DNA from 3 places in the Peribacillus sp. NPDC097895 genome. Region 3 is predicted to be linked to each of the others. Evidence: riboswitches for the same ligand, from Rfam matches in the RefSeq annotation. Region 3 holds a riboswitch; each other region holds the start of a gene.

Region 1 (3,281 bases), on a different contig from region 3:
TTGCCAAGTGACTTATTCGGCTGGATATAGTCGGTGAATTCAACGATTTCTATTTTGTACCCGAGATCTTCCAAACCTGGTTTGATGGCTTCTTTAACCATGTCGGCGTAGGGCCCGGTAGTCGCCCCAATCTTCAATTCTTTTTTGTCTTCTGTTTTTGGTGATGCATCATCGCTTCCGCAAGCTGCCAAGCCAAGAGCGAGTGCACAGACTGATAATAATGAAGCTATTTTCTTCAAATGAAATTCCTCCTGAAATGTATTGAATCATTGAAAAAATGAGTGATTCTATCGTTTGTTCACTAAGTATGAAGCTTTGTCACCGACCATTTGAATGATTTGTACAAGGCAGATCAACACGACGATTGTCGTGATCATGACTGTGTTGTCATAACGGTAATATCCGTACCGGATGGCCAGATCCCCGATTCCCCCTCCGCCGATTGTCCCTGCCATTGCTGAGTAACCGATAAGTGAAATGGTCGTTAATGTAAGCCCTTGAATGATTCCCGGTCTTGCCTCTGGAAGAAGTACATCCTTAATGATCATCCATGGAGTGGCACCCACGGCAATGGCAGCTTCAATCACTCCTTTGTCTATTTCACGCAATGCCGATTCAACGATCCTTGCAAAAAAAGGTATCGCGGATACGGATAGGGAAACAGATGCCGCTTTTGGCCCAATCGTTGATCCAGTTAGCAGATCCGTTAAAGGAAGAAGAGCCACCAAGAGAATGATGAAAGGGATTGAACGGACTATATTGACTGCAAAGCCGAGAGATCGATTCACGACGATATTTTCAAAAAATAAATTCCTGGTCGTCGTAAACAGTAACACGCCAAGTGGCAAACCGATAAGAAGGGCTATCGCAAGGGAAATGCCGACCATATAAATCGTTTCAATAAAGGCTTTATTAAGATCCGGTAAAATATTGACGATGGATTCAAGCAGTGACATGTTTTAACACCTCCACAGAGCTGGAACGACTCTTTATATATTCCAATGCCGAATGAATTTGTTCGGCTTCACCAATTAATTCAATGATCAAGATCCCAAATGGGATATCCTGAATATACTCAATCTTACCGTGCAAGATATTACCCTTTACTGAATGGGATTGGAGAGTATCCGAAAGAATCGATTCACCGGCGGTTTGCCCTTCGAATTGAATTTTGATGATCGTTCCTTTACTCTCTTCAACCAAATGTGAGGGAAGTTCGAAATCCAGGACACTGCTAATGAATTGCTTCGTTAACTCCTCTTTAGGCTGTGAAAAGATCTCATATACGGAACCCTCTTCTATTACGCGGCCATCCTGCATGACGGCTACTCGGTGGCATAGTTCTTTGACCACTTCCATTTCATGTGTAATCAGCACGATGGTGATCCCTAGCTCCCGACTTATCTTTTTTAATAACTGTAAAATCGCTTTAGTCGTTGTAGGATCCAGGGCTGAAGTCGCTTCATCACATAATAGTACAGTAGGGTCATTGGCTAGAGCGCGTGCGATGCCTACCCGTTGCTTCTGGCCACCGCTAAGCTGGGCCGGGTAGGCATCTTTTTTATCACTGAGCCCAACGATCTCCAAAAGTTCCAATACACGTAACCTGATGGCAGCCTTCGATTGGCGTGCAGCCTTCAACGCGAAAGCAACATTTTCAAAAACGGTTTTGGAACTGACCAAAGAAAAGTGTTGAAATATCATTCCGATTTTTTGACGTTGTTTACGAAGCTCTTTGCTTGATAAAGTGGTTAAGTCAATCCCGTCAATGATGATATTTCCTCCTGTCGGACGTTCAAGCAAATTCAAGCAGCGGAGTAATGAGCTTTTTCCGGCTCCGCTGTAGCCGACAATTCCGTACACTTCCCCTTTTTGAATGGTCAAAGATACGTTATCCACTCCGATAACTCGGTTTTTTTTCGAGATGTATTCCTTTCGGACCGAACGGATTTCAATCATGAACCTTCCCCCTTAAACATAAAAAAACTGTCTCCATTATTCTGAAAGAGGCAGCGAAATTATATCTCGTCTTATCTTTCAGAATGCAATCATTCTGCAGGAAGTGGCACCGTTCCCGATCGGGGCGGTTGCCGGACATCACAGGGCCTGATCCCTCCGTCACTCTTGATAAGTAAATTATTATTATTTTGGAATATTTCAAGTTTTTTAATATAATCTATATTATTTGTTAATTTATCCATTGTCAATCGATTCTGTAATTTTAGAATAATTTTTTTGCCTGACCAAATGGTTATGATGCCATTTTCATATCTTTCCTTCCAGGTGGATTATTCCATTATTTCCTTGTCAAATGTGTAAAGAGATAATACATTTATTGTAATAATGTGAAAAAGATAAACTATTTTTACAATGATGGGGGAGGCAATGCATGATAGAAATCAAGACGGTAAATGATGTGGTTTGTGTGCACGGGACTCCAAGTGGGATCAAATCGGGGATGAGTGTCTATGTCTTTGTAACGGATGGTCTATTGATTGATACGGGCGCACAGATATTGTTGGAAGAACTTATTCCATTCTATGAGACTGCCGATTTCGATTTAGTGGCCCTTACGCATTATCATGAGGACCATACGGGGGGAGCAGCCTGGATAAAGGAACATAAACAGGTCCCGATATTTATTCATCCGATGTCGGTCGATGTTTGTGCGAGGGATGCTGAATATCCTGAATATCGCAAAAAATTTTGGGGGAAGAGAGACGCATTTAAAGCTGAGCCGCTAGGGAAGACCATTCATTCCCGTACCCAAACGTGGGAGCCGATTTTTACTCCTGGTCATGCAAAAGACCATATGGTGTTTTTGAATCACAGTAATGGCATGCTCTTTTCAGGTGATCTTTTCGTAACACCAAAAACAAAGCTTGTCCTAAGGGAAGAGTCAGTCCCGGTCATCATCGATTCCATAAAAAGATTACTCCAATATGACTTTAAGGATGTTTTTTGCTGTCATGCGGGGCATGTTCCCGAAGGAAAGGAAATGTTTCGAAAAAAACTGGATTATTTGGAAAACCTACGTGGTGAAATTTTGCGTTTACATGATCAAGGACTGACCGTTCATGAAATACAGCAAGTCGTTTTACCGAATCGCTATCCCCTTATCGAGAGATCTGACCATGAATGGGATTCGGAGCATATCATTACATCGATTTTAAACGAAAATGTTTTGAGTGCGAGGGAGAATGGGACTATTTGAATGCTATCCGTTTAACTGTCCGACTGCATGTTTTCTATTTGTCATTCAAGAACTTGAATGACTTATA
Region 2 (3,281 bases), 1.6 Mb from region 3:
GCCGGCAGTGCCGAGAGTACTAGAGGAGGATAAATGATGAAGCATATTTTTCAAAAAGGAAGTAATCCGGAGGCACCGTTACTTTTGCTTTTACATGGTACGGGAGGAACGGAAACAGATCTCTTGCCGTTAGCGGAAATGGTTTCACCGGGTTCATCCGTATTGAGCGTACGGGGAAATGTACTTGAAAACGGAATGCCTCGATATTTCCGCCGGTTATCTGAAGGGGTTTTTGATGAAGAAGATTTGATCTTCCGTACGAAAGAGCTTTATGAATTCTTGGGCTTAGCGTCCGGAAAATATGACTTTGATCGTGACAAAGTGGTAGCATTAGGTTATTCTAATGGTGCCAATATAGCGGCAAGTTTGATGTTCCATTTCGAAGGGGCATTACAAGGAGCGATACTTCATCATCCAATGGTGCCTAGGCGCGGGCTTGCATTGCCTTCCCTCTCGGATATACCTGTTTTTATTGCTGCAGGTAAAAACGATCCGATTTGCCCGGCAGAAGAAACGGAAGAACTCAATCAACTATTACTGCAAGCTGGTGCTACAGTGGATGTTCGCTGGGAAAATTATGGTCATCAGTTAACACGTTCAGAGGTTGAGGCAGCAGGTTCATGGTTTCAACAGAAATTTTTATAAGAATGAAAGAGGGAATGAAGATGATTTCAGTTAATCCTGAAAGTCTGACTGAACGGGAAAATTATAAGTTTTTGACTGGAAGCATAATACCGAGACCTATAGCCCTTGTTACGACACAATCCGAAACCGGTACAATCAATATAGCGCCGTTCAGTTTTTTTAATATCGTCAGTTCCAATCCTCCGATGATTTCCATTTCTATTCAACGGAAAGAAGGCGTTTCAAAGGATACAGCCCGAAATGCCATTCAATCGGGTGAATTCGTTGTTCATATCACAGATGAAAACAATGTTGCTGATGCAAATAGAACGGCCAAGGAACTCCCACCGGACGAAAGTGAATTGGGACTTACTAATTTCACGCCGGCAGTTAGTGATAAGGTATCCGTACCAGGATTGCAAGAAGCGAAGATACGCTTTGAATGTATATTAGAGCATGCGATACCATTGGCAGGTTCCAAGAATAAACCTGGTTGTGATTTATTGATAGGAAAAATAGTCTGCTATCATATAGAGCAAGATATTTACCATAATGGCCGAATTGACCAGAATGGGCTAAAACCTGTAGCAAGATTAGCAGGTCATACTTATACCAAACTAGGGGAATTATTTGAAATAGAACGTCCTTAAGGAATAAGAAAGAAAGTGGTGACATTTTTTAAGATGTCGCCATTTTTCTTAAAACAAAAAAAATATTCCCGGTTAGTATTATCACCAATCAAATATGGTGAACGACTGTGCTAAAACAAGCAATCCTTTCATTTCTATGCCAGGGAATCAGACTTGTAGGAATTTAAAGGAAGTCTGAATTATCCAAAACAAAACTTGACAATTTTTTCATAGGTTGATAGAGTTATAAAAAAATAATTTCTTATCCAGAGAGGTGGAGGGACTGGCCCTATGAAACCTCAGCAACAGGTCTTCAAGGACACTGTGCTAATTCCAGGGGGTGAAACCTTGATAGATAAGACCGAACGTTTTTATTTGTCAGTAACGCACTCTTTTTTAGAGTGCGTTTTCGTTTTTTCTGGATGCAAGATAGAGGAGAGTAGGAATGGAAAACAAAAGGAAGCATGATTTTCAAAGGGAAATGCAAGCACGTCATATAATAATGCTATCGCTTGGCGGGGTGATTGGAACTGGTTTATTCTTAAGTTCGGGTTATACGATTCAACAGGCTGGCCCGTTTGGTACAATCCTTTCGTATCTGATTGGAGCATTAGTGGTCTATCTAGTCATGTTATCTTTAGGTGAGCTGGCAGTACAAATGCCCGAGACAGGTGCGTTTCATAGCTATGCAGCGAAATACATAGGACCAGGGACAGGATATACAGTAGCCTGGTTGTACTGGCTAACTTGGACTGTCGCACTGGGTTCGGAATTCACGGCTGCAGGATTGTTGATGCAGCGATGGTTTCCCTCAATCAATGTCTGGATATGGAGCGCTTTATTTGCCATTTTGGTTTTTGTCTTAAATGCGTGGACTGTTAAGTTTTTTGCTGAATCCGAATTCTGGTTTGCCTCTATAAAGGTATTTGCGATTGTGATATTTATTATGTTAGGAGCTGCGGCAATGCTAGGTTTTATCCCCGTCAATCATTCGCAATCAGCTCCGTTGTTTTCCAATTTTACACATGCAGGATTATTTCCTAATGGGGCATTTGCCATTCTAATGACGATGCTTGCGGTGAATTTTGCATTTTCTGGAACTGAATTAATCGGAATTGCAGCTGGAGAAACGGTTAATCCAGAAAAAACGATACCAAAGGCAATCCGTATGACATTATGGAGATTAATTATTTTTTTTGTAGGAACCATCGTCGTATTATCCGCATTATTGCCTATTTCGGATGCAAGCGTATTAGAGAGCCCTTTTGTAGCAGTTCTTGAACGGATTGGAGTGCCATATGCAGCGGATATTATGAACTTTGTTATATTAACGGCCATTTTGTCTGCTGCAAATTCAGGACTATATGCCTCATCCAGAATGCTTTGGTCACTTGCGGATAAAAAAACTATATCACCAATATTTGCAAAATTGACAAAACGGGGTGTTCCGATATATGCGGTCATTTTCAGTATGTTGGGCGGTGGTTTGGCCCTGTTCTCGAGTATTATTGCTCCGGATACTGTATACATAGTACTGGTATCCATTTCGGGACTAGCCGTGGTTGTAGTTTGGATGAGTATTAGCGCGTCACAGCTTCTATTTCGCAGACGATATATAAAAGAAGGAAATTCAGTAAATGATTTGGCTTATCGTACACCATTATATCCACTCGTACCAATCGTTTCCTTCATGCTATGTCTTGCTTCTTGTATAGGAATAGCATTTGATCCTACACAACGAATTGCACTATATTGTGGTATTCCATTTATTTTGTTTTGCTTTGGAAGTTATTATCTAACACAAACTATAAAGAAAAGAGGAGTAGGCCATGAAGAATAAAATGAATCCGATTGATGCTATTTTACGAGATCATTCAGTCATGATTTTGGACGGAGCTCTAGCTACAGAGCTTGAAAGGCATGGGTGTGATTTGGATGATCCCCTGTGGTCCGCGCGTGTATTAATTGAAAATCCAGAAGTGATTTATCAGGTTCACTCTGACTATTTTCGTGCTGGAGCAGACTGTG
Region 3 (3,281 bases):
TTTACATCATCTGAGCCTCCTGCTGCACCTTCTTTGCTCCCACATGCTGCAGCCACGACGGCCAATGCCAATACGATGATTGTTAATAAGATTTTCTTCATTTTTCCTGCCTCCTCAAATTTTTATCTTCTTCTGATTTTTTTTGAAACGAAATTCCCGGTGGATTGCAGTAATTGAACGATGATCACGAGCGCCGCTACGGTGACGACCATCGTCATCGTATCGAACCTTTGATAACCGTAAGCCAAGGCCAAATCTCCCACCCCGCCTGCACCGACGGCACCTGCCATGGCTGTAGATCCAACAAGGCCAATCGTGGCGGTTGTAAATGTAAGGATCAATGAACTAAGTCCCTCAGGTATCAAAAAGCAATATATGATTTGCCATGTCGTTGCCCCCATTGCCTGAGCTGCCTCGATGATCCCTTTGTCCACTTCCAAAAGGGAGTTTTCCACAAGACGGGCAATATAAGGAGCTGCATAAAAGATCAGTGGAACAATTGCTGCATTCGTTCCTATTGCACTGCCCACAATCATTCTAGTAAAAGGAATCAGTGCGACAAGCAAGATGATGAAAGGAACCGACCGCAATATATTGATGATCGGGTTCAATACATTAAAGATCCATTTATTCTCCAGGATGTGACCGTTCCTTGTAATGACAAGCAGGATACCGAGCGGAAGCCCGATCAATCCGGAAAATACCAATGAGATGGCTACCATATAAAGTGTGTCACCGAAAGCTGTCGACAGCTGCTCGGCCGTTATTTCCATTCCCCAAAGCGTATTACCCATTTATCTGCACCTCCTGGACGAGAATCCCCTCATCTTTAATATATTGATAAGCCTTGTCCACCTCATTTTTGTTCCCTGTCACTTCGATGATCAAATTCCCAAAGGGCGTTTCCTGAATTTCAGAAATATTGGCTGATAATACACTTAAATGCACATCATATTTCTTCGAGATGGTTGAAAGTAAAGGAGTGCCTGAAGTAGTCCCAATAAAGTTAATTTTCCAAATAATCGGGATATGGGACCCTATGCTTTTCAGGAAACTTTGTGGAATCTCGTCATGTATGACCGTTCTCACGAAGTTTTTTGCTATATCCGTTTGCGGCTTCGCAAAAACTTCGAAAACCGAACCTTGTTCAACCACGCATCCGCCTTCCATGACCGCAACCTTATTGCAAATTTCCCTGATTACAGACATTTCATGAGTGATTAATAGAATGGTAATATTGTATTCTTTATTAATTTTCTTTAAGAGCTGCAGAACAGCACTCGTTGTTTGTGGATCCAATGCCGATGTAGCTTCATCACATAATAGGATCGATGGGTTTGTAGCCAATGCTCTCGCAATCCCGATCCGTTGCTTTTGACCGCCGGATAATTGTTCCGGATAACTCTTTGCTTTGCTTGATAAGCCAACGAACTCCAGCAACTCGCCTACCCGCTCTTTGATTTCTTTACTGGGCGTCCCCGACAAAACCAGCGGCATGGCGATATTATCAAAAACGGTCTTTGAATTTAGCAAGTTGAAATGCTGAAAGATCATCCCGATTTTTTTCTTTTCTGCCCGTAATTCCTTCGGGTTCAATGAAGTTAATTCCTTCCCCCCAACGATCACTCGGCCATCTGAAGGATGTTCAAGCAGATTGACTAACCGAATCAACGTACTTTTTCCTGCTCCGCTATAACCGACTACACCGAATATATCTCCCTTTTCTACTGTCAAATTGATTCCTTTCAAAGCTTCAACAGTCTGTTTCTTTGTTTGATAAACCTTTTTAACATTTTGAAACTCAATCATCCTATCTCCCCCCATGTTGTTAATTTCTACAAATTCATTATCAGAGAAGAGCTTTGCAAAGTTTCAAAATGATAGGGTTACATTCGTTTGATGATCCCGTGCTTTGAAAGCCAAACTCACGAGTTAATGCACCATTTTCCCAAATGACAACCATATTCATTGTGAATAAACAAAAGAGGCCTCTTCCGTCATCAGACAGAAGAGGCCTCCTTTAGAAATAAAAAAGAGTAAACTCTTAATTTAATTATCTAAGAAAAGCTCCTTCTTATCTTTCAAACTTTCGTCCGCTGGAATTAGCACAGTATTTTTACAAAAGTAAAAACCCGCTGCCGAGGTATCATAGGGCCAAGTCCCTCCACATCTCTTGATAAGAATTAACGTTATATTTAATTATGTTCTTCACTATATATTCAATTTTCACTAAAGTCAACATAATTTTTATCGTTCTAAATATTTTCATAGTATAGTTATTTAAACATTAAATTATTATATTAATATAGTTTATCTAAATTATTTCACTGCTAGCTCCGTATTTTTTATAATAATTTGCTCATTCTCCATACAGGATACTTTTCATTTTCTTCCCTTATCTTTACCATTCCAGATTTTGTATATAATTGAATCGCCCTCTGATTATCTGGAGAAACTCTTAAATGATATTCGGATACAGTAAATTGCCTGAAAAAGTTTTCTGCATAGCGAACCAATTCCTTGCCAAGGCCTTTATTGCGGTATTCGGGAACAAGATAATATAGATTCACATAGCCAATCTCATTCCCTTCGTACTCCCGAATTTGAAGTTCCATTTGCCCAATTGGTTTTAGGTCCTTTTCAATGATCACTTGTCCATCCGGAAATTTGCGGACCCTTTCTTTCATTCGAATTAGATAAGTATGTTCATCCCCAAAGCCTTCTTCCGATCCAAAACTTACAACAAAGGAATCCTTCCTGAATGTAACGATGATATCTTTATCTTTGTCAATATCAATGGGACGAAAGATCAACTTCATTCACCTCTATCATTTTAGTGAAATAGTAATTCAATAGGCAACTCACACTTTTTTTGATGAAACACTATATTGGGGCCCCTCTTGATAAGGCGATTCAATCGCCTTTCGTTCTTGTGCCTTGATGAAAAAACATTTGCCATCTGCCATTCGTACATTTCCAGATTGAACTTCTTAAGGTATGTTCCACTTTATCTTCATCAAAAATCCGGTACGTGGTCAACACGGTATCATCAGACAATTGATGCATATCAAAATGACTGAGTTTCATTTTCACCGCTCCTGCTCCCTCTTGCCCCATAAAATCGCTTTTGGACCATATGTTACCCGAACTGCCGAACTCAAAGAAATCATCTTTCAATAATGATTGAAGCTCTTCTGAAGATGTACGGATTTCAGATTTTAATAATTTCTCCTCCAGCTGGTACAAATGCGCTTTTAACACCGAGGCTTCATTTTCCATTC

The links. A riboswitch is a leader RNA that binds a small molecule or an ion and turns the genes downstream of it on or off. The one in region 3 is predicted to bind S-adenosylmethionine.
Region 1: another riboswitch for S-adenosylmethionine. It lies ahead of ACQKMH_RS14395 (methionine ABC transporter ATP-binding protein); the one in region 3 lies ahead of ACQKMH_RS00515 (methionine ABC transporter ATP-binding protein).
Region 2: another riboswitch for S-adenosylmethionine. It lies ahead of mmuP (S-methylmethionine permease); the one in region 3 lies ahead of ACQKMH_RS00515 (methionine ABC transporter ATP-binding protein).

The regions. Positions count from the first base shown of each region.
Region 1 covers NZ_JBNNSH010000002.1:620,707-623,987, reverse strand. Annotated here, with positions in the region: gene ACQKMH_RS14405 (MetQ/NlpA family ABC transporter substrate-binding protein) at 1-239, opposite strand, end outside; gene ACQKMH_RS14400 (methionine ABC transporter permease) at 288-956, opposite strand; gene ACQKMH_RS14395 (methionine ABC transporter ATP-binding protein) at 943-1,959, opposite strand; SAM riboswitch class I at 2,028-2,134, opposite strand; gene ACQKMH_RS14390 (MBL fold metallo-hydrolase) at 2,390-3,214, shown strand.
Region 2 covers NZ_JBNNSH010000001.1:1,713,207-1,716,487, forward strand. Annotated here, with positions in the region: gene ACQKMH_RS08275 (ring-cleaving dioxygenase) at 1-37, shown strand, start outside; gene ACQKMH_RS08280 (alpha/beta hydrolase) at 37-645, shown strand; gene ACQKMH_RS08285 (flavin reductase family protein) at 666-1,274, shown strand; SAM riboswitch class I at 1,513-1,615, shown strand; gene mmuP (S-methylmethionine permease) at 1,699-3,093, shown strand; gene mmuM (homocysteine S-methyltransferase) at 3,083-3,281, shown strand, end outside.
Region 3 covers NZ_JBNNSH010000001.1:113,857-117,137, reverse strand. Annotated here, with positions in the region: gene ACQKMH_RS00525 (MetQ/NlpA family ABC transporter substrate-binding protein) at 1-101, opposite strand, end outside; gene ACQKMH_RS00520 (methionine ABC transporter permease) at 123-773, opposite strand; gene ACQKMH_RS00515 (methionine ABC transporter ATP-binding protein) at 787-1,809, opposite strand; SAM riboswitch class I at 2,072-2,183, opposite strand; gene ACQKMH_RS00510 (GNAT family N-acetyltransferase) at 2,346-2,819, opposite strand; gene ACQKMH_RS00505 (DUF4440 domain-containing protein) at 2,914-3,279, opposite strand.